Regions from separate parts of the Alteromonas sp. CH_MED4-4 genome, predicted to be linked through region 1. Evidence: predicted binding sites of a transcription regulator. Region 1 holds the regulator's gene; each other region holds the start of a gene.

Region 1 (5,451 bases):
TACACCGGCATGCCCGTGGTGAACATATGGTGAGCCCACACAACAAAAGAGAGCAGCGCAATCGACGCCGTGGCGTAAACCATAGACGCGTATCCAAACAGCTGCTTTCGAGAGAAGGTAGGAACAATTTGCGAGATAATGCCGAAAGCGGGCAAGATCATAATGTACACTTCAGGGTGCCCGAAGAACCAGAAAATATGCTGGAACATAACCGGGTCGCCGCCACCAGCAGCATCAAAAAAGCTCGTGCCAAAGAACTTATCAGTTAACACCATGGTAACCGCACCGGCGAGCACTGGCATTACCGCAATCAGCAAGAATGCCGTGATAAGCCACGTCCATACAAACAGCGGCATTTTCATCCAGGTCATGCCTGGCGCACGCATGTTAAAGATGGTCACAATCACGTTAATCGCACCCATAATGGATGAAATACCCATGATGTGAACAGAGAACACAAACAACGCTGTCGAATCGCCACTGTAAGTCGTTGAAAGGGGCGCGTAGAAAGTCCATCCAAAAGCAGGGCCGCCGCCTTCCATAAAGAGCGAGCTCAATAGAATGAGAAAGGCACCTGGTAAAATCCAGAAGCTCCAGTTATTCATGCGCGGTAACGCCATGTCAGGGGCGCCGATCATCATGGGAATAAGCCAGTTTGCGAGCCCAGTAAAGGCTGGCATTACTGCACCAAATACCATGATAAGCCCGTGTACCGTAGTCATTTGGTTAAAGAAGTTTGGCTCTACAATTTGTAGACCGGGTTGGAATAGTTCAGCGCGGATCACCATGGCCATCGCACCACCAACTAAAAACATAATAAAGGCAAACCACAGGTAAAGTGTGCCTATGTCTTTATGGTTAGTGGTAAACAACCAACGCGTTATCCCTTTAGGAATATGATCGTGGTGTTCATGGTCATCATGTAGGTGACCGTCATGAGGCGCAGAGGTATCTGGCGAAATAACTTCAGTTGCTTTGCTCATTGTCTGCTCCTAGTTTCCGTTTGCCACTGCGTTGACATCTTTGGCTTGAACCATATCGCCAGTTTTATTGCCCCAGGCATTTCGCTCGTAAGTGACTACGGCGGCAATTTCCTTAAGACTTAGCATTTTTCCAAACGCTTGCATGGCTGTTCCTGACTTTCCATGCAGCACGATGTCAATGTGACCTTGCTGATCTTCTAGTGCCATCTTGCTGCCTTTTAATGCCGGGAACACGCCAGGTAAACCTTCACCATTTGGCATATGGCAAGCAGCGCACGTTGCGTTGTATACTCGCTCGCCCTCTTTCATCAGTTCATCCATAGACATATTCATAGAAAGTAGACGCTGCTCTTCTTCTTTTGCTTTACGAACAATCTCTTCTTGTTCGCCCATCCACTTTTCAAACTCGGCGGGTTCTTTAGCAATTACCACAACCGGCATATAGCCATGGTCTTTACCACAAAGCTCTGCGCACTGTCCGCGATAAATACCCGGCTCATTCACCTTGGCCCAAGACTCGTTAATAAAGCCGGGGTTGGCATCTTTTTTCACGGCAAAGTCAGGAACCCACCAAGAGTGGATAACGTCGTCAGAGGTAATAAGAAAGCGTACTTTTTTCCCAGTAGGAATAACCAAGGGACGGTCAACTTCCAGCAGGTAGTTATCTGTTTTCTGAAATTTGTTTTCTATTTGCTCGCGCTGAGTGGCGAGTAAAGAATAAAACTCTACATCGCTATCCATGTACTTGTAATGCCATTTCCATTGAGAGCCTGTTACTAACACCGTCATGTCAGGCTCAGACGTGTCTTCCATAGCAATTAGGGTATTCGCTGCGGGTACCGCCATGAAAATAAGAATAAGGAAAGGAATAACGGTCCAAGCAATTTCCACCTTCACGTTTTCGTGAAAATTAGCTGGCTTGGCGCCACGGGACTTTCTATGTAGATACATTGAGGCGAACATCACGCCAAAAACTACAACCGCGATACCTACACAAATGAAGAACATCAACATATGGAGGTCGTATACCTGCCCACTGATGTCGGTAGCACCGCGTCTCAAATTAAGCGAAGAGGCTTCTTCGCTTGCTTCTTGCGCAAAAAGCAAAGGGGAAAAAAGCAAAATTGGTATACTAGAACACCATTTTGCGAAAACGGTCGTTAGTTGTTTCACTCAGCACCTCCGTAATGGCGTGGTCAAAGACGCTGATTAATTTGCGCGATGCCCTACCAAATGGTTTGCGAACGATTGACCCATAACCTCAACTTGTAAAACAAATTTAGAGTCATTGTTATTATTTTGTTAATCTCTGTATAAGAATTGCGCAATAATGTCGCGCCGTCTAGTCTTTTCTATTAAAAATTTAACGAAGTGGTTAATTTTTAATCATTTACTAAAATGGTCGCGGGGATTTCAAGTGCAAAAAAGAGAAAGCGATTGCTGTGGGATGCCCTTGGAATCAAACAGGCATTTTGAACACGGGGTTAAAGTAAATGCTCGACTAACTAGTTAAGAAATCAATAAGTAATCGATGACTCAATGTCGATTTCAAACAAAATTCACAATAAAAAATGGAAAATACTTGAAGCATTCATAGAAAGAATAACGTGAGTAATGATAAAAATAAGCGCGCAGAAAACCAACAGGTTTGCTGGGCAGGATAAAACCTAAGTTGGCAGATTGAAGAAAAAAACAGGAACAAAAGACATAAAAAAAGCGGCTAACGCGCCGCTTTTATACAAACAAGCTAAAATACTACATCCAGTCAGCGTTTCTGATCACACCCACCGCAATGCCTTCTATCGCAAAATGTTCAGTCGCTAAATCAACTTTTATTGGTGCAAACTCATCATTCTCAGCATGAAGCAATACTTCACGCCCGCGTTTCTCTAGACGCTTTACGGTGACGTCTTCATCTACACGCGCCACAACCACCTGACCGTTGTGAACATCAGTGGTGCGATGAACAGCGAGAAGATCACCGTCTAAAATACCAATGTCTTTCATGCTCATACCGTTAACGCGTAGCAAAAAGTCGGCATGGGGTTGAAACAGTGCAGGATCGACTTTGTAGTGCGATTCAACATGCTCTTGCGCCAAGATCGGCTCACCGGCTGCAACACGCCCAATTAACGGTAGGCCTTCTTCTTCTTGTGCGTCGTTATCAAGAGGGATATTGAGCTTAATGCCACGAGACGTACCAGGCAAAATTTCAATCACGCCTTTACGCGCCAATGCTTTCAAATGTTCCTCTGCTGCATTAGCAGAACGAAAGCCAAGCTGACGGGCTATTTCCGCACGAGTAGGCGGCATTCCCGTTTCTAACATGGTTGTTTTAATAAGTTCTAAAACTTCGGTTTGTCGAGCTGTGAGTGGGCGCATAAAAGACCTGTCTGTTCATACAGTTCCTGTAAGTATATACACCTAAAACTAAATAACAAGCACTTGCCGCGTCTTTTGCGATCTGCAATAGCCTACGACAAGTGCTTTCCTCTTATTTTACGAGAAGAGCCATGTTCGGGTTACTAATTTGTAACTCCAGCTCCCCATCACTATTTTGACGTGTGCGCATGCCTTCAACATTATCGAGCCCAAGTCCAGGGCTTTGCCACACCACATTGCCTTTATTATCAACCTCAACCACGCGATATGCGATGCTGTCATAATAATTGTACGAATAGTCATTCTCGTTAGGCTGGTAGATAGCGAGAATCGACTGATTAGACGACGTCGTTGGAACAGCCGCTATATACTGAGGGTAGAATGACGGTGCTATAGCGTCTTTGAGTTCTAATGCATCGCTCGCCACGTCATAAACATTGATGGTGTTGTAGTTTCTATTTAAACACGCAAATTCAAGTTCGCTATCACTATCAAAATTTACCGTGAGCAATTGGTCACAATTGGTTTCCAATTCATTCAATCCAACAAATTCACCATCCTGCATTTTATAGAGCTTGAGCGAACTATAGCCCCCAACAGCAAAATAATGCACACCGTCTTTTTCAGAGGCAGCAAGCGCATTAATTGAAAAATCGTTAATGATTGAGTCGATAAGCACCTGATTCTCGATATCAAACGCTTTAAGTCGATTGTTCTCAATAATAACTGCATCGGCGTAACTATCGTTATTTACGTCAATGGCTTCAATAAACGAAATTTCACTATTCTGATTATTGTTCAGTGTCCACTGAATAGCGTTATCTGTAAGTCTCACGACATTAAACGACGAACTATAATCCAGTGCCCCTATTAGTAACTCACCCACACCGTCATTGTTGTAGTCTGTAACGACCGGTTTGCTATAGTTATAGACATCTTCGCCAACCTCAGCACTTATCGCAAAGTTATCCTCTTTATCTACCGATAAAATCTGAATAGATGATTCGTAACTACTTGTATCGCTAACAAAGACGGCTCTTTCATCATTATCGCCATAAGGTGCCCAACCCGCGGCATGATATCTACTCGCGCGCGGCGCACCTTTTATATCTGATAAGGCATATTCACCGTTGGCATCTTGTTGCGCTACTAAAATTTGATTCTCACCAGTCCAAATAATGTCGTCCACATTGTCATTGTCTAAATCGTCAATGAGAAGTGACATGCCACTGTAAGTGTTGTGGTTAAGAGCCCACTGCTCAGAGATTTGTCCCGCTTCTAATGCAAAACCTCTAACTTGTCCCCACTGACACTCGGAGACAACCACTATTCCTTCTGTAGCTGGGCTTTCTTTACTATAGGCGATATCACAAATGTCACCATGTTCCGCCGTTGCCAAACTGCTTTTCGATACTGCTGAGTAGATTGAGATATCATTCCAACTATCGGCACCGATGATTTCATCTACACCATCGTTATTCATATCACCCAGCACAACAAATGCGTCGCTGAACCCGCTACCGTATAGCCATTGGTTGGCACCGCTTTCGATATCAAATACATAACCATTGTTCGTTACCATTTCTATCGATGCGTCATCATCTACGTTACCAAAAGCAAGGTTATTGACGCCGTCAATATCGTACTGTTGCAACTGCTCACCTGTGCGAACATCTACAATGGCAATAGAAGTCGCATTGTAATATTCGCTCCCATATAAATAAGCAACTTCATCAACCCCGTCACCATTGATGTCGTAAAATAAGCCAGAAATAATACTATCTTCAATAATAAACACCGCTTCTGCGTTACTTTCGCGGTCTTTTATTACAGACAATCCCTGTTGAGTAAGAAGGTAGATTTCATCATTATTGTCACCATCAACATCTTGGGTATGCACGCTTCTAATTTCGCCTTTAGTTGGCAGTTTATACGGATACACATAGGTATTTTTAAGCGTATTGCCTTCTAGCGAAAATGCGCCCACGTTGCGAGCATTTACCGTGATAAGTTCACTTACACCATTGGTCGAAGCAATAGCAAAGCCGTGATTATAAATTGGTGCCATCACAGTAGTACGAGCATA
Region 2 (5,451 bases), on a different contig from region 1:
GATAATGTCAACACCAGCAGCCTCAAGCTCCTTTGCCTCTTGGTTTAGTATTTTGGCAAACTCCCACGCAAGTTTTTCGCGACTTTTATAATGGTCGTCGTACAGCGTATCAACCATCGTCATAGGGCCAGGTAACGCCCATTTTATGGGCTGATCGGTTTGGCTCCTTAAGAACTTTGCGTCTTCAACGAACACTGATTTTGGCCGTGTAACAGCATGGGTAACGACAGGTACGCTAGCGTCGTAGCGATTGCGAATACGTACGGTTTTACGGTTTTCAAAATCAACACCGTCAAGGTGCTCAATAAAAGTAGTTACAAAATGCTGACGAGTTTGCTCACCGTCACACACAATATCTATGCCTGATAGGGCTTGTTCCTGAAGCGTAACGCGAAGCGCGTCTTTTTTGCCTTCCTCTAATGCTTCATCTTCTAGCTTCCACGGCGACCACAGGGTTTCAGGCTGTGCAAGCCACGATGGTTTTGGAAGACTGCCTGCAATTGAAGTGGGGAGTAGTTTTTTCATGTGATTCGCTTTCTTCTAATCAATAATTTGTATGGATGCGCGAGGGGCAGAACGTGCTGCCCTTATCATAGCTTTGTAGTCGCAACATGTGCGGTTTGAAAATCGCAAGTATCTAAATGAACGGATCAGGCGTAGCTTGCTGTGAATTGCGCTAACTTGTGTTGATAAGGCTTTATAAAGTTCTCTTCTACGAACTTGCCTTGTTCAACGGCTAGATGAGTCCGCTCCTCACGGTCATAAACAATGCGAGTCACTGAGTGATCGCTATTTTTCAAGTTTGGTTTGTAGCTTAAACCTGCCTGGGCGTTAGCGTTATAAATCTCAGGGCGATAAATTTTCTGGAAGGTCTCCATCGTAGCAATAGTGCTGATAAGTTCTAAATTGGTGTAGTCGTTTAACAAATCACCAAAGAAATAAAATGCAAAAGGAGCAGCACTGTTTGGTGGCATGAAATAGCGCACGTTTAAGCCCATCTTCTTGAAATACTGTTCAGTTAGTGATGATTCATTAGGCTGATATTCAACGCCTAAAACGGGGTGCTGATTTTCTGTTCGACGGTAGGTTTTATTGTCGGAAACGCTTAAACAAATGACCGGCAGCTTTGAAAAATGTGCTTTATAGGCTTCTGAATTAACGAAATACTTAAACAACTTTCCGTGCAGATCACCAAAATCGGTAGGGACACTGAACGAAGACTGGCCACGATTGTGATTAGATAGACGAACGCTAAAGTCATAATCGCGAACATAAGACGAGAAGTTGTTTCCCACAATACCTTGAGTGCGTTTACCCGTTTTTTTGTCAATTATATTGGTTTGTAAGATTTCGATAGTTGGGAATGTGTTGCCGTTACCCTCAACGTCGATATCTACCGACACAATTTCAAGTTCGACAGCATAGCGATCGCCACTTTCATTATCCCAGCTAGCCAGTGCATTAAAGCGGTTGTTTATCATGCTTAGTGCATCGCGCAAATTTTCTTTGCGGCGTTGACCACGAGCTAAATTGGCGAAGTTGGTGGTGATGCGTGTGTTGTCTGAAGGGCGATAATCTTCATTAAACTGAACGCTGTTAATAGTAAAAGAGAAATCTGTGTTCACGTTGTTGTTCATGAGAATGCGCTTCTATTCCTAAAGTTAAACCGAGTAGTGAGACTGCTGTAAAAGCTATGAACACGTTATACGTTGATTTAACTATGAATAAAAATGACTTATTTTCATTTTATCATGAAATATTGTCATGTATTGGGCGGGCGAAGAGCTAGTCGCCTACTAATGAGGCGGTAGATCTTTACTTGAAGTTGAGGTTTGCCACGAAATGCACAAATTATGCGTGTCTGATAAAACGTAATCATCACCGCCACAGTGACCAGTTTTTGTATGTGGCGGTCTATCCGCCACTAATGATTGCGTAACGCATCAATTAATTCGTCTTTGCTCATGTTAGAGCGACCTTCAATGCCGACTTCCTTGGCCTTTTGATACAGTTCCTCTTTAGTGCGATCCTCGTATTTTTTGCCTTTTCCACCATCTTTAGAAGGGGTTTGTTCGCTATTGGCTTGCGCATTGGCAATGCGCGCCGACTTCTCTTTACTGTAGCCTTCGTCGCGAAGGGCTTCGTAAGTGTCGTCGTTTTTAATTTGGTTGCCGTGGTCCTTAGCCATATTTAACTCCTGTTTTGCATACTGAGTAATCGATGAATGTTTCGCCGTAATTCTTACTTTGTATTTATATAGATGGATTACACAGTCGTTTAAAAGGCAGGCTTCAAGTGCGAAGAACCAATAGCGAGAGAGTGCTGCGCCTTTAACATCAGAAAAAATGTCATTCATCGCAAACGCCAAAAACGACAAAATAACGCTGCACCGTAATGTAACGACTTAACGCGTTAAAACTTCTTATGTTGTCAATTTTAGTGCGCCACATGCACGTAAAAAGTGCATTTATGTCAATGGTTTAGGTTTTTCATGCTATTGCGCGTTCAAAATTAAGCCTTTAGTCTAAAGTGAATATAGACGGAAGGCAGAGCGAAATATGAATAAAAATGAACAACAGAGCACCGTGAATTCTTCACGCCGTAATTGGTTAAAGTCTGTGGGATTAGGTGCAGGCGCGGTAGCGCTAACGACCAGCGTTGACAGTATTATGGGCGACCTTCGTGCCGCAGGTATGCAAACTGAACACTTCCCGTCTGCTACCCCCAATGTAAACGATGGTCTTATTCGCTTATCGTCAAATGAAAACGCCTTTGGGCCGTCAAAAAAAGCCGCAAAGGCAATGCAAAGCGAGCTTTTAAACCTAGCGCGTTATACCGACGCTACGGTTGAAGTGTTAGCGCAAAAAATTGCTGAGCAAGAAGGCGTATCTGCTGAGCAAATCGTAATTACGAATGGATCTTCACCTATTCTTTTTGGCTATGCGGACTGGATCACCAAAAACGGCAATAAGCTGGTAACGTCTATGGCAACCTACGAAGGCGTACCACGGGGCGCTGAGTTTATGGGGGCAGACGTGATCTACGTGCCGTTAGCCAATGATATGACTTTTGACCTAGATGCAATTGAAGCTGCAGTAACCGAAGATACGACTGCTGTGTACGTATGTAATCCAAATAATCCGACAGGGAGCATGGTAGATGCGGCGAAGCTTACCGCTTTTGCAAAACGCGTATCGAAGAAAGCACAGGTTTTCATCGATGAAGCCTACATTGAAATGTCTGATGCTTACCCCGCTAATGTGCAATCGAAGCTAGTAGCTGAGGGGTACAACGTGGTGATTTGCCGCACCTTCTCTAAAATTCACGCCATGGCGGGACAGCGTCTCGGTTACGCCATCATGCCTGCTGAGCAAGCTAAAACAATGGGCGGTATGCTACGCATGGGTGGTGTGAATTACTTGGCATTAGTAGCGGGTATGGCAAGTATGGATGATCATGAGAACTTAAACACAATGCGCTCACGCATTAAAACTGAGCGTGAAAAGTTAGTAAAAGTAGCTAAAGAGTTAAAGCAGCCGTTTGCGCCAAATCCACAAGGGAATTTTATTTACATGGATACGGGCATGCCGCACGATAAATTTGCAGAAAAGATGAAAGCTCAAGGTATAAAGGTTGTAGGGCGCACGTGGCCTGGGTACGACTCATGGTCACGTATTAGTGTAGGGACACCTGAAGAAACTGACGCGTGCGTTAAAGCATTAAAAGCGGTACTCGCTTAAAAAACAAAAATAACACCTAGCGCAGAGAGAAAAGGCTGAACGCAATTTGTGTTCAGCCTTCGTTTTTTGAATCGCTATTTCTCGATAGCAAACGTTAAGCCTGCTTTTTCTTCTAAACGGCGGATAAGCTTGTTACCAAGTGCTGCCGCAGGTGTGAAGAAACCACCAGATAAACTAACGTCTTTGCACAAGCAAAGGGCAGATTCTGAAATCATTTTACTGGTAGAGCCGTAACCTGGATCCTTGTCGCCTTTTACCGATACGGCTAGCATATCACCATTGGTAGCGGTACCCACAAACATGACATCGTAAAAGCCATTTTCGCGCTCTTCTTTGCTCGGGCCTTCACCTGGTTTAGGGCCATCATCACTTGCAAGCGACTTATCTTTGGCAACGTGATTCGCCATGGCTTCACCTTTCTCACCTGGACCAGTCATCATCATTTCATCATATTGAAAGTTCTTGCCGTAGCTATATCCGCCCAGGTAGTTCGTGCGATGAACGTTTTTAGTATTGATGGCCGCCATAATAAATGGTGCAACCCATGTGCCTAACTGCTCATCGAAGTAAGGTTTATTGCCATCGGGCTGTGGCTGATTTGACGCGCCATCGGTTAATGAGTGCGGGTTAATAAGTGCCGCCATGACAGACTTATCTTTGTGCGCAGCCGCCATGGTCGCTTTTAAACTTGCAGCCGTACCGCCAGAGAACGTGCCCTGCATTTTACGAACGCGACCTTTTACATATTCAATGACATCGCCAGTTTGCTTTTTGGCATGTTCTTGAAGGTAGTACACACCAAGGTCAAAAGGCACAGAGTCAAAGCCACACGAGAACACAATGTTTGCGCCGGTTTCTTTAGCTTTCGCTTCGTATTTATTGATCATTTGGTGCATCCAGGCTGGCTCACCGCAAAGATCTGTATAGCCGGTGCCGTTATCGACACATGCAGAAAGTAACTTTTCACCGTAAATTTGATACGGACCAACAGTGGTAAGTACAACGGCTGTGCGCTTCGTCAACGCATTTAGCGCGTCATCATCATCACCATCGGCTACAATGCTAGCAACGCTTTCACTAATGCCTAGCTCCTTTTTTACGCCGTTGAGTTTAGCTTCGTTTCGGCCTGCGACCGCCCACTTAACGTTGTCATCGCTGCCATACTGAGCCTGAAAATATTCAGCTACTAACTTACCCGTAAAACCTGTAGCACCGAAAATAACTACATCAAATTCCCGTTCGTTACTCATTGTTTTGTCCTGTTTTATCTCGTTTCGACACGTGTCATCAATATGCGTTACTCAATATACGCACAAGCACCCATATCTATCATTTTTTTCGGTAATATTTGTCTATTCACGAAATTAAATGGTGAGCATAAAAAAGCGTTAGCTTAATGATTCTACAAACTCAGCAAGCCGTGAAAGCCCTTCCTCCAAGCGTTCAATGCTAGTGGCGAAAGACAGTCTTACGTAATGGTTGGCATTGTGCTCACCAAAATCATTACCCGGCGTAAGCGCTACATGATGTTGTGAAAGTAGGGCATCACAAAATTCAATTGCACTTAGCCCTGTGTGCTTAATATTGATGTAGGCGTAAAACGCACCGTCAGGCTTTGCATCTAAACCAAGCCCCATATTTTCAAGTGCACTAAAAACAAGGGAAGCACGCTTTTCCAGCGTATGGCGGTTTTGCTCGCATTGCGCCAATG
Region 3 (5,451 bases), on a different contig from region 1:
AGTCCTGTTCGTTTATTTGTGCAACTTTTGCTTTTACGGCTTCTAAGGTAGCTAAAACATTGGCGTTGTTTTGTCTGTCTACGCGAATAGATATAGCCGGATTGCCGTTTTGTACACTGTAGTTTGCACCGTCAGCGCGGGTGATTTTAATTTCGGCAATGTCATTTAGCGTGATAGGGCTGCCGTCTCGCCATTCGAGGATCATTTCACCCATTTGCGTAGGCTCGTAGCGACCTTCAAAACGCAGGGTATAGCGTCTTCTGCCCACATCGACAAAGCCACCTGAAATATCATTCGCACGCCCCAACTCGTTGGCAACTGCCGTTAGGTCAATGCCTAACTGCGCCGCTTTAAACGGGTCGAAAACAATTTGAAACTCCTCAACGCCGCCAACCCCGCTTTCCATACGCGCCCTTGCAACGCCCGGGATAGATTCAAGCTGAGGTTTAATGACATCGGTAAAAAAGGTTACATAGGTATTAATTTCGTTTGGATTGCCCGGAAGGCGCTGAAGAAAAAAGTAGGTCAAAGCGGGGGCGTCTCCCCCACTTCCAGCAAGCATAATATTAGGAGACAAGGCATCGCGAGGTAGTGGCGGTACGCGATTCATGCGGCTAATCACTTCAATGAGCGTTTTCTGCATGTCCGTATCTAAACCAAACTCTAGATTAATCCACGCATTACCTTGGTTTGCCCATGCATTCATCGACTCAAGGCCAGGGATCCCTTGCAGCACTTCCTCTTGAGGTTCAATGATCTCCGACTCAATTTCTTGGGGCGAAGCAGCGCGCCACGAGGTCTGGATGTTAATATTCGGTCTTTCAATGTCAGGAAACAGCTGTACCGGTAAATTAAACAGGCTATATAGCCCTAAAAATACCAGCAGTGTTATTCCTATACCTACCCCAGTCGCGTTTTTTATTGCTTGCTTAGTGATGTCCATAATATGGCACTTATGCTTTTTATTGTTTGGTTTACTATAGGTCGCAGGAATGACAGAAAAAGTTTAAAGCCATGACACTAAGAATTTCAGCGATTATTAACATTTTGTTTAAATACCGTTTAAAAAACGTTATTTATCGCAGATGAGTGGACCTCAAAAATACGCCATTTGTCGGCGCTGGACATATTTGCTTACACCCATCGTTAATTAGGCGTCGCGACGTGGAGTGAGGGTAGGGATATTTTAAACTCGCCCTTCGGGAAGGTCTGGCAAGCTTCACTCTGGGAATTTGAAAAGCAACGGCCATTCCTGCATTCCCACGCTTTGTTAGGAAACTTGCCAGCGCCTTCTGGGTGGGCAATCATCTATGCGGATTGGTATTGGTCTTTAAGTATCGAACAAAAATTTAGAGCAAAAAAAAGCCGCTCTAGGAGCGGCTTTTTTCAAATACGTCAGCGATTACGCTTCAGCAATGATGATCACTTTGATTGAAGTGATAACGTCAGAGTGAAGTTGTAAGTCGATGTCATACTCACCAGTCTCACGAAGAGTACCAGTAGGTAGTTTAACTTCTGCTTTTTGTACTTCAACGCCAGCTGCAGTGATTGCATCAGCGATGTCACGAGTACCAACAGAGCCAAATAGTTTACCTTCGTCACCAGCAGGAGCTGCGATTGTAACTTCAGCAAGCTCAGCAACTTTTTCAGCGCGTGCGTTAGCAGCAGCTAGTTGCTCAGCAATTTTCGCTTCAAGTTCAGCACGACGTGCTTCGAACTTTTCAACGTTGTCTTTAGTTGCAGGAACCGCTTTACCCTGTGGGAAAAGGAAGTTACGAGCGTAACCAGACTTAACAGTCACTTGGTCGCCCAGGCCGCCAAGGTTGGCGATTTTATCTAGTAGGATGATATTCATCTTAGCTAACCCTTATATTCGCCAAATTACTTGTGTGAATCAGTGTACGGAAGCAACGCAAGGAAACGTGCGCGCTTGATCGCAGAAGACAGCTGACGCTGATATTTTGCGCTTGTACCAGTAATACGGCTAGGGACAATTTTACCGCTCTCAGTGATGTAGTTCTTAAGAGTAGCGATATCTTTGTAATCAATCTCAGTCACACCTTCTGCAGTGAAACGGCAGAACTTACGACGTCTGAAAAAACGAGCCATGGGTGATCTCCTTAAGCGTTGTCTTCAGTGGTTTCAGTTTTCTTTTCCGCGCGATCTTGGCGAGGAGCAGAATCGTCACGACGCTCACGACGAGGCTCTTCTTTCATCATTGGAGAAGGCTCAGTCACAGCAGTCTTAGTGCGCATAACCATGTTACGTAGGATCACGTCGTTGAAACGGAAAGCATTTTCCAATTCATCAACAGCTTCTGCAGACGCTTCAGCATTGATTAGTACGTAGTGGGCTTTGTGCAGCTTTTCAATTGGGTAAGCCAGTTGACGACGGCCCCAATCTTCTAAACGATGAATCTGACCACCGTCTTGCTTTAGGATTGTGGTATAACGCTCGATCATACCAGGTACTTGTTCACTCTGATCAGGGTGAACCATAAATACGATTTCGTAATGACGCATTATAGCTCCTTACGGTTGTAGCCTCGACAGTACAGCCGACTGTATGGAGACAAGGAACGAATTGGGATGGCTGTAAGGGCGCGCATTATACGCAGCAGTTACTAATTGCACAAGCATTAATCACCTTTAGAACAATCATTTGCCCTTTCCCCAAACACTACGCTCAGACATTTAATCAAAATACTGTTTATTTATACAGTAAAATACTGTACAGTTTTTGTGTCTTTAATAAACAGGGGACCTACCATGGCCATTACCACACAGTATGTTGTTACGCACAAAGGGGTAGAAAAATTGGTAACTACCGACAAAAAAGAAGCCGATCAGTATGACAAAATGCTCGATGCAGCAGATAACCTTGCTGACTACATTCATGCGAAGGGCATCAAGCTAGACGATAGCGTAGTGGAAGAGCTCACCATCATGCTGTCTAAAAACAAAGATAAAATCAGTAAGATTTTCAAAGGCGCTACCGCAGAAAGCGTATTAGAAGATGAAAGCGCAGAAGTGGTAAAGCTACAAGCTAACGGCTGATAATTTAGGCGCGCCTCTCTTTTGCGTCGTTATGATGAGCAATTAATAAGAGCAATTGCCGCTTTAGGCTGATGAGATCTGATAGCATAGCTATAAGCAAAAATGTTATTTGATAACATTACCTCAACGCGGCAATGTGTTTTCTCTGGTTTTTAACTGGGTGAACAGACGTGTCGCTTTTGCTAATGTGAACATAAGACGTAAATACAGGTCGGGCTTAGCGTGAATACCATCAATAAAAACAATAGCACTCACTCCCAGCGCAACGCAGTGTATGAAGAGCACAACGCAGTGAATAAAGAGCGTAACACAGCGATTGAAGTTAGCAATTTACAGTTTTCGTACACCAAAGAAAGTGCCCCCATCATTGACATTAAAGCGTGGCAAGTTTCGCAAGGTGAGCACGTTTTTCTCTCAGGGCCTTCGGGTAGCGGAAAGAGCACATTGCTCAATTTGCTGTGCGGAACATTAACTCCAACTCAGGGCGACATTGCCTTATTAGCGCAGCCTTTCTCCACATTATCGAACCGACAGCGGGACAAGTTTAGAGCACGCAATATCGGCGTTGTTTTTCAACAATTTAATCTTATTCCCTACCTTTCTGTGGCACAGAACATTAATGCGGCGGTGTATTTTGCAAGTACAAACGTCAGCAAGACAGCATCAGACGCAAAGCTTCGTCATTTACTGGACAAGCTACAGCTGCCTTCTCACGTGCTGCATGCGAAAGCTGACGCATTGAGTATTGGTCAGCAGCAGCGCGTTGCCATTGCCAGAGCACTGATTAACGACCCACAATTATTAATTGTCGATGAACCTACCTCTGCCCTAGATACCGATGCCAGAGATAGTTTTATGTCGCTGCTAAAAGACGTTGCAGGTGAAAGCACCATGATTTTTGTTAGTCACGATAAAGCCATGGAGAGTTATTTCGACCGCCACTGCAGCATGAGTGAATTAAGCCCAAGTACAAACCACATAAAAACGCGAGGCGCTGAGGCCCCAAAAGCACAGGAGCGTGCGTAATGCTAAGTACCATTGCTATTGAAAGCTTAAAGCGCAGGAAAACAACGGCAATCCTCACACTTTTAAGCATTACCATCAGCATTAGTTTACTTTTGTGCGTGGACATTATTCGCACCCAAGTTAAAACCAGTTTTACGCGCACCGTTTCTGGTGTTGATCTTATTGTTGGCGCACCAAGTGGACAGCTTAATTTACTCCTGTCATCAGTGTTTAATATAGGCACTCCCACCAAAGGTATTGAATATAAAAGTATTGCGGCGCTTCAATCTAACAAGCAGGTATCGTGGCTTATCCCGCTATCTTTGGGTGATACCCACAGAGGTTTTAGAGTAGTAGGTACGACCAACAGCTTTTTCGACCACTTTAAATACGGTGATATGCAATCACTTGAAATGGCAGCAGGCTCGACATTTACGCAGCCACTGTCTACCGTTATTGGCGCAGACATCGCCAAATCATTGGGGTACAAGGTAGGAGATAAGATTATTATTTCCCATGGTCTGGGTAGCGTATCGTTCAACAACCATGATGATCACCCTTTCACTATCTCAGGCATAGTTAAGAAAACCGGTACGCCCGTAGATAAAGCCGTATACGTTACCCTACAGGGACTTGAAGAAGCCCACACAGGACCTAAACATTCCCCCACCTCAATGTTAGGTCATAAATCTGCTGACAAGGCGAACGAGCATGAGCATGAGCATGAGCATGACGAGCATACAAAAGAACATGCAGTTTACAATAGCGAAGCGTTTACGCCTGAGTCAGTATCCGTGGTGATGCTGGGGCTTAAACATCGGGTAACTGCACTGCAGCTTCAGTATCAAATTAATCAAAGTAAAAAAGAGCCGCTAATGGCTATTCTACCGGGCATGGCACTCGCAGAACTTTGGCAAATTATGGGAAATGTTGAATCGCTATTGCTTGGCCTTTCCGGTCTTATCGTCATCTGCGCGCTAATTGGGCTTGCGACTATGCTGCTGGCAACGATGAGAGAGCGTTATCAAGAAATCGCCGTTTTACGAACTATAGGCGCAGGACCGTTTACCTTACTGCTACTCATACAGATTGAAGCGATGCTGCTTACGATTGTGAGTGCCGCACTGAGTTTAGGCTTGGTAGCTGGGCTTATGAGCGCACTAAAACCTTGGTTAAGCAGTACCTATGGATTGTTTTTAAGCAGCCCGCTGTTTGGACAAAGCAGTGTCATTATCATTTTACTGATACTGGGGTGCACATACTTGGTTTCGCTATTCCCCGCTGTGGCGGCCTACAGACGCGGCCTACACGCGGGACTAAACGCGAACTCATAAATACCCATGCCTACAGCGTTGTTTCGGGTTTTATAGGCTTCTATTTAGCCCCACAT
Region 4 (5,451 bases), on a different contig from region 1:
CCCTGAACTTACCGATTATTTGGAAGGTGATATCAACAGTTTCGAACAACCTTCTGGCATAGCGTTCGAAACAGATAATCCTCAACAAGAACTTTATCAATTGTTATCGCAATACTTGGCTAAGGTTCAACCGAACGCCTCAACCTACAATAAACATTTGCTATCAGCTGAACAGTTCGAAGCATTAAAGCGCTTAGATTCGCTTCCTGCTCAACAAGCGACGTTGATGCCTGAAACTACCATGATTGTAATTCAAGACGACAAGAACCCAGACAACATTGATGTGTTCACTGCCCTTAGAAATAGCGCGCATTACAATGTAAATAGCCTATTTGAAGAAGAGGAAAACCGGGAGCCTTCTAAAGATTCAATCACGCTAGTTCATGGTTTGTTGGGCAGTTACCCTGACGCATTCTGGTATATCAATGCCTCAGAAATAACGTCTTCGATTGAGAAGCTTAAATCCATTAAAAGCGAAGCCGATTACAAAGCCTTGCTCGACGATGTTGGCATGCGCCGAACCAACCCTAACTTTTGGGCGTTTAGTGATAAATTAATGCAATGGTCTAGCGAGCGCTATCCTATTGAAGGCGGTCTTCTCGACTATAATCGGCTAGAAGATCGCTAAACCTTGCGCTGTGTGCCGTTTAACGCTTTTCTTTTGCAAAAAACCTGTGCTAATGTCCAACCATTGGAAATGAAAGGACATTAGCATTCCATGCCCTATCAAACCGTTGCTTTAATTGGAAAACCTCAGCACGCTGCAACCCACGACAGCCTGAACATTCTTGCCGAATATTTATTGGCAAAAGGCTGTAAATTATTGGTTGAGGAAAGTATTGCTGAAGAGCTTGAAACCGAAAACTTCAAAAGCTGTAACCTTGTCACTATTGGCAAAGAGGCTGACCTTGCCGTTGTGGTAGGCGGTGACGGCAGCATGCTTGGTGCAGCACGTGTGCTCGCTCGCTTTGACATTCACGTTGTCGGTGTGAACCGCGGAAATCTCGGTTTTTTAACTGATATCCACCCCGATGATATTGTTCAACAACTTGACCTTATCTTTAACGGTGAATGCGTAGTAGAAGAGCGCTTCTTACTTGAAGTAGAAGTTTATCGACACGAAAAGCTTAAAAGTAACAACTCTGCTGTAAACGAAGTGGTACTTCACCACGGAAAAGTTGCCCATATGATGGAATTTGAAATTTACATCGATGAGCAATTTGTATTCAGTCAGCGCAGCGACGGATTAATAGTAGCCACACCTACAGGTTCAACGGCTTACTCTTTATCAGCGGGCGGCCCTATTATTATGCCCAAACTAGATGCACTTACGTTGGTACCCATGTTTCCTCACACACTGAGCAGCCGTCCAATCGTTGTTGATGCTGACAGTCAGGTATCGATGAAAGTATCAAAGGTTAATAGTGACTCGCTACAAGTGAGTTGCGATAGCCATATTGTCCTGCCGGTGCTACCTGGCGATGAAATTCGAATAAACAAAAGCGTAGACAAACTCCATCTTGTTCACCCTAAGGGCTACAGCTACTTCAATGTACTTCGTAAAAAGTTAGGTTGGGGTAGTAAGCTTTACTAACCTCCCTGCTCCATTTAGTTGATTCCATGTGCATTTATTACATAAGCCTGTAGCATTTTCTTGATTGCTACAGGCTTGAAAAATAAAGATTTTTTAATCTTCTCTAATTTCCTTAACGAAAACCAAGACTTATAGAAATATAAGTTTTCGGCATACCTGTTGCACCTATTACAACAAGTCGTCAGCACAAGGTCTTTGTTATTTGGCCTAAATGATGTTTCGCATCCCGCTGACTTATTTGCATTCAATAGGAGATATCATGAGTAACACCAATATCAAATTTACAGCCCCTGGAATGGATAACGATGCAGCTGCCAAAACAATCAAGGTATTGGATCAGCGATTGGTTGCACTATTAGATTTACAGTTAACGTTGAAGCACATTCATTGGAATGTAGTAGGACCAAATTTTATCGGTGTGCATGAAATGTTGGACCCGCAGGTAGATGCGGTACGCGAAATGACCGACACAATTGCAGAGCGAATTGCCACGTTAGGTGGCGTACCTAAAGGTACACCGAAAGCCATTGTTGAAGGTCGCAGCTGGAACGATTATGAGTTGGGTAAAGGTTTAGTACTTGACCACCTTAAGGCGCTGGATGCCGTATATGACGGTGTAAATGGTGACCATAGAAAAGCGTTAGAGCTTTTAGGTGAAATTGACCCAGTATCGGAAGATATGATCACCGGCCAACTTGCAGATTTAGAACAGTTCCAGTGGTTTGTGCGCGCGCACATTGAGTCTGGCAGCGGTGAACTTCAGCAATAATGTATAATTGCTGGTAAACCACATAGTCATTCGGACTACCTGCTATTTAATTGAAATTGAATTTTAAGGAGAGCTTACGCTCTCCTTTTTGCTATCAGGTTCTCTACTGCGTTGTGGAATTGTTTACCGCTTGCTTTTGAGTTATTCAGCTACTTAGCATTGAGCTAATTTACTACTGTATAACCACTGTAACGAACGCATCTAGCGCAGCCTATTATTAATGGGTTACTCATAACCACTCCTTTTTAAAAGCTCTATAAACTATTGATTTATTTAAACTTTTCACAATCCACTTTAATTTTTAAGTAAAATATTTACGACTTAACTTTACACAGAAAAAATACTGTATATATTATCAGTTACTGTATATATCATCATGTTCAACTTTTTTCGAGTGTGGTTATGTTAGCGCATCTTTCTATTTCAAATTTTGCTGTTGTAAAACAATTATCGGTTCAACTGGAAAACGGGTTGACTGCTATAACCGGCGAAACCGGTGCTGGTAAATCCATCGCCATTGATGCTTTAAGTTTGTGCTTAGGCGAGCGCGCCGACGCAAATGCGGTGCGAAAAGGTAGTGCAAAAGCGGAGATCATTGCTCACTTTTCTTTAGACGGCAATGTATTAGCTAAAGCCTTCCTCGATGAACATGAGCTCACCTCAGATGAAGATGAGAATAGCTGCTTTATTCGCAGAGTTATTTCAAAGGAAGGCCGTTCAAAAGCTTTTATCAACGGTATTCCCGCTTCACTTCAGCAGTTAAAACGCTTAGGCCAGTTTTTGTTGGCCATTCACGGTCAAAATACTCACCTACAGTTGCTGAAAGAAGACCATCAAAGGGAATTAGTCGATGGTTACGCTAAGCACAACGACATATTAGTGCAGGTTAGAGAAACCTACTCTCTTTGGCGTGATAAGCAGCGCACGTTAAAGGCGCTTCAAGAACAAGCCCAGCAGCGCGAAGACAGAATTCAGCTGTTAACTTATCAGGTTCAAGAACTTGATGAATTCGCCATTGAAGAGGGTGAATTTGAAGAGTTAGAAATAGAGCACAAACGCCTGAGTAACGGGCAAAGCCTTTTAGAGCAAGCACAGACTAGCGTATACAATTTATATGAAAGCGATGAAGGCAACGCACTGTCAGTTATACAAAGCAGTATTGAACGTTTAGGCGAATTAGAGGCGCACGACGCTAGTTTAACGCCAATCATTGCAATGCTTAATGATGCAGCAATTCAAGTAGAAGAAGCGGCAGGAGAGCTACGTAGCTACTGCGATCACTTAGAGATCGATCCACTTCGCTTACAGCAAGTTGAGGCGCGCTATGCGAAGGCGATGGAACTTGCCCGTAAACATACTGTGATGCCAGAGGGACTTTATCAGCATCACCAAGAGCTAGCCGCCGAATTCAATGCTTTATCGGAACAGGAAACACTGTTAGGTACGCTTGAAGGCGAAGTAGAAGAAGCACGAGCAACGTATTTAACCGCGACCAAAGCGCTTTCTGAGAGCAGGCAACGTGCTGCTGGTAAGCTAAGCGAAGATATTGAAGTGCAAATTCGCCAAATGAATATGCCCCACGCAAAAGTGGATATTCAGATTCAATACGACGAACTTAAGAAGCCGGTGAGCACAGGTCTAGATACCGTAGAATTTAAAGTGTCTACCAACCCTGGTCAAGATGCAGACAAATTAGAAAAAGTCGTATCAGGTGGTGAACTTTCTCGTATAGGACTGGCTATTCAGGTTATCGCGAGCGGCCATCACGCTACCCCTACTATGATTTTCGATGAAGTCGATACGGGCATTAGCGGCCCAACAGCATCAATCGTTGGCGGGCTTTTACGTAAATTAGGTAAACAATCGCAAGTAATGTGTGTTACCCATCTACCTCAAGTAGCGGCACAGGCACATAATCAATTGTTTGTTACCAAGCTTACCGACGGGGAAAGTACTGAAACCCAGATGTTGGCGTTGACGAAGCAAGACAGGATCGATGAGCTTGCAAGACTATTAGCCGGTGATAAAGTAACCAAATCGGCGCTAGCGAATGCAAAAGAACTGCTTAAAAGCGCAGCATCGAACTAAAATGCAGTTGATTGGTCATAGTTGTCAATGTAGCATGCCTTCGCGCTTGCAATAAAACAGTCTCGAAATTCGCTTTAGCGAAGTTCATTGACACTAACAAAGGCAATACTGGACAAATTAACGCATGAAGTTGCAACACCTATTAGTAATTCTTGGTATCACACTTACATCAACCGCTTGCTCGAACTGGATTTATCGAATCGACGTTCCTCAAGGAAACTTCCTTGATCAAAGAGATGTGGAAAAGCTGCGTGTTGGAATGACAAAAGAACAGGTTATTTATGTACTAGGTAACCCTGTTGTTCAAGACTCATTCGACGATGACACTTGGTACTACGTTTACGATATGAAGCGCGGTATGAAAAAGCGTGGTGAAGATTTTCAAAAGCAAATGGTGATTAACTTTGTAGACAACAAAGTGACAACGGTTGAAGGTGACTTCGAGTTATCTGAAGACTTCAATACACCGCTTGATAACTAATTTTGTGTAAAAGGTAGCGTTTCTCGCTACCTTTTTTGTTTCTAATACCCTTCATAAAAACGCCTGTTTTTTAGAGATATATCGCTTACCTACTTGAGGTTTATATGGAACATAGTTTTTGGCACAGTAAATGGCAAAAGAACGAGATTGGATTTCACGAACCTGAAGGGAATGCACTTTTAGTAAAGTATGCGTCTTTTCTGTTTGGCGACGATAGTCCTAGCACATCTTTAAAGCGCATTTTTGTACCACTATGTGGAAAGACCTGTGATATTGGTTGGTTACTCTCCAAGGGTTGTGAAGTGGTTGGTGCTGAGCTAAGCGAAGTGGCTATTATACAGCTGTTTGAAGAGCTAGGTGTAGAGCCTACCGTTACCACTACTTCCAACGGTAAAATTTACGCTAAAGACGGTTTAACCATTTACGTAGGTGATATCTTTAAACTCACATCAAGCGACTTAGGTGACGTTACAGGCATTTACGATAGAGCAGCTTTAGTCGCGCTGCCTAGCCCGCTTC

What was found. The regulator LexA, encoded in region 1, represses DNA repair genes until DNA is damaged. The targets are predictions, from matches to a motif close to TACTGTATNNNNATACAGTA.
Region 2: the regulator LexA is predicted to act here: its motif matches at 2,243-2,262, upstream of WA381_RS16720 (DUF7218 family protein).
Region 3: the regulator LexA is predicted to act here: its motif matches at 2,704-2,723, upstream of WA381_RS06650 (YebG family protein).
Region 4: the regulator LexA is predicted to act here: its motif matches at 2,705-2,724, upstream of recN (DNA repair protein RecN).

The regions. Positions count from the first base shown of each region.
Region 1 covers NZ_JAYMEU010000003.1:142,341-147,791, reverse strand. The annotation lists gene ctaD (cytochrome c oxidase subunit I) at 1-983, opposite strand, end outside; gene coxB (cytochrome c oxidase subunit II) at 993-2,156, opposite strand; gene lexA (transcriptional repressor LexA) at 2,739-3,365, opposite strand; gene WA381_RS03470 (COG1470 family protein) at 3,478-5,451, opposite strand, start outside.
Region 2 covers NZ_JAYMEU010000028.1:50,952-56,402, reverse strand. The annotation lists gene WA381_RS16730 (methionine synthase) at 1-525, opposite strand, end outside; gene WA381_RS16725 (DUF1852 domain-containing protein) at 651-1,625, opposite strand; gene WA381_RS16720 (DUF7218 family protein) at 1,925-2,188, opposite strand; gene WA381_RS16715 (pyridoxal phosphate-dependent aminotransferase) at 2,559-3,740, shown strand; gene WA381_RS16710 (saccharopine dehydrogenase family protein) at 3,815-4,990, opposite strand; gene WA381_RS16705 (aminotransferase class I/II-fold pyridoxal phosphate-dependent enzyme) at 5,129-5,451, opposite strand, start outside.
Region 3 covers NZ_JAYMEU010000007.1:13,199-18,649, forward strand. The annotation lists gene WA381_RS06630 (efflux RND transporter permease subunit) at 1-943, opposite strand, end outside; gene rplI (50S ribosomal protein L9) at 1,403-1,855, opposite strand; gene rpsR (30S ribosomal protein S18) at 1,882-2,109, opposite strand; gene rpsF (30S ribosomal protein S6) at 2,121-2,522, opposite strand; gene WA381_RS06650 (YebG family protein) at 2,769-3,056, shown strand; gene WA381_RS06655 (ABC transporter ATP-binding protein) at 3,279-4,082, shown strand; gene WA381_RS06660 (ABC transporter permease) at 4,082-5,395, shown strand.
Region 4 covers NZ_JAYMEU010000018.1:28,067-33,517, forward strand. The annotation lists gene WA381_RS13250 (fatty acid cis/trans isomerase) at 1-628, shown strand, start outside; gene nadK (NAD(+) kinase) at 719-1,594, shown strand; gene dps (DNA starvation/stationary phase protection protein Dps) at 1,854-2,363, shown strand; gene recN (DNA repair protein RecN) at 2,766-4,451, shown strand; gene WA381_RS13270 (outer membrane protein assembly factor BamE) at 4,576-4,932, shown strand; gene tmpT (thiopurine S-methyltransferase) at 5,037-5,451, shown strand, end outside.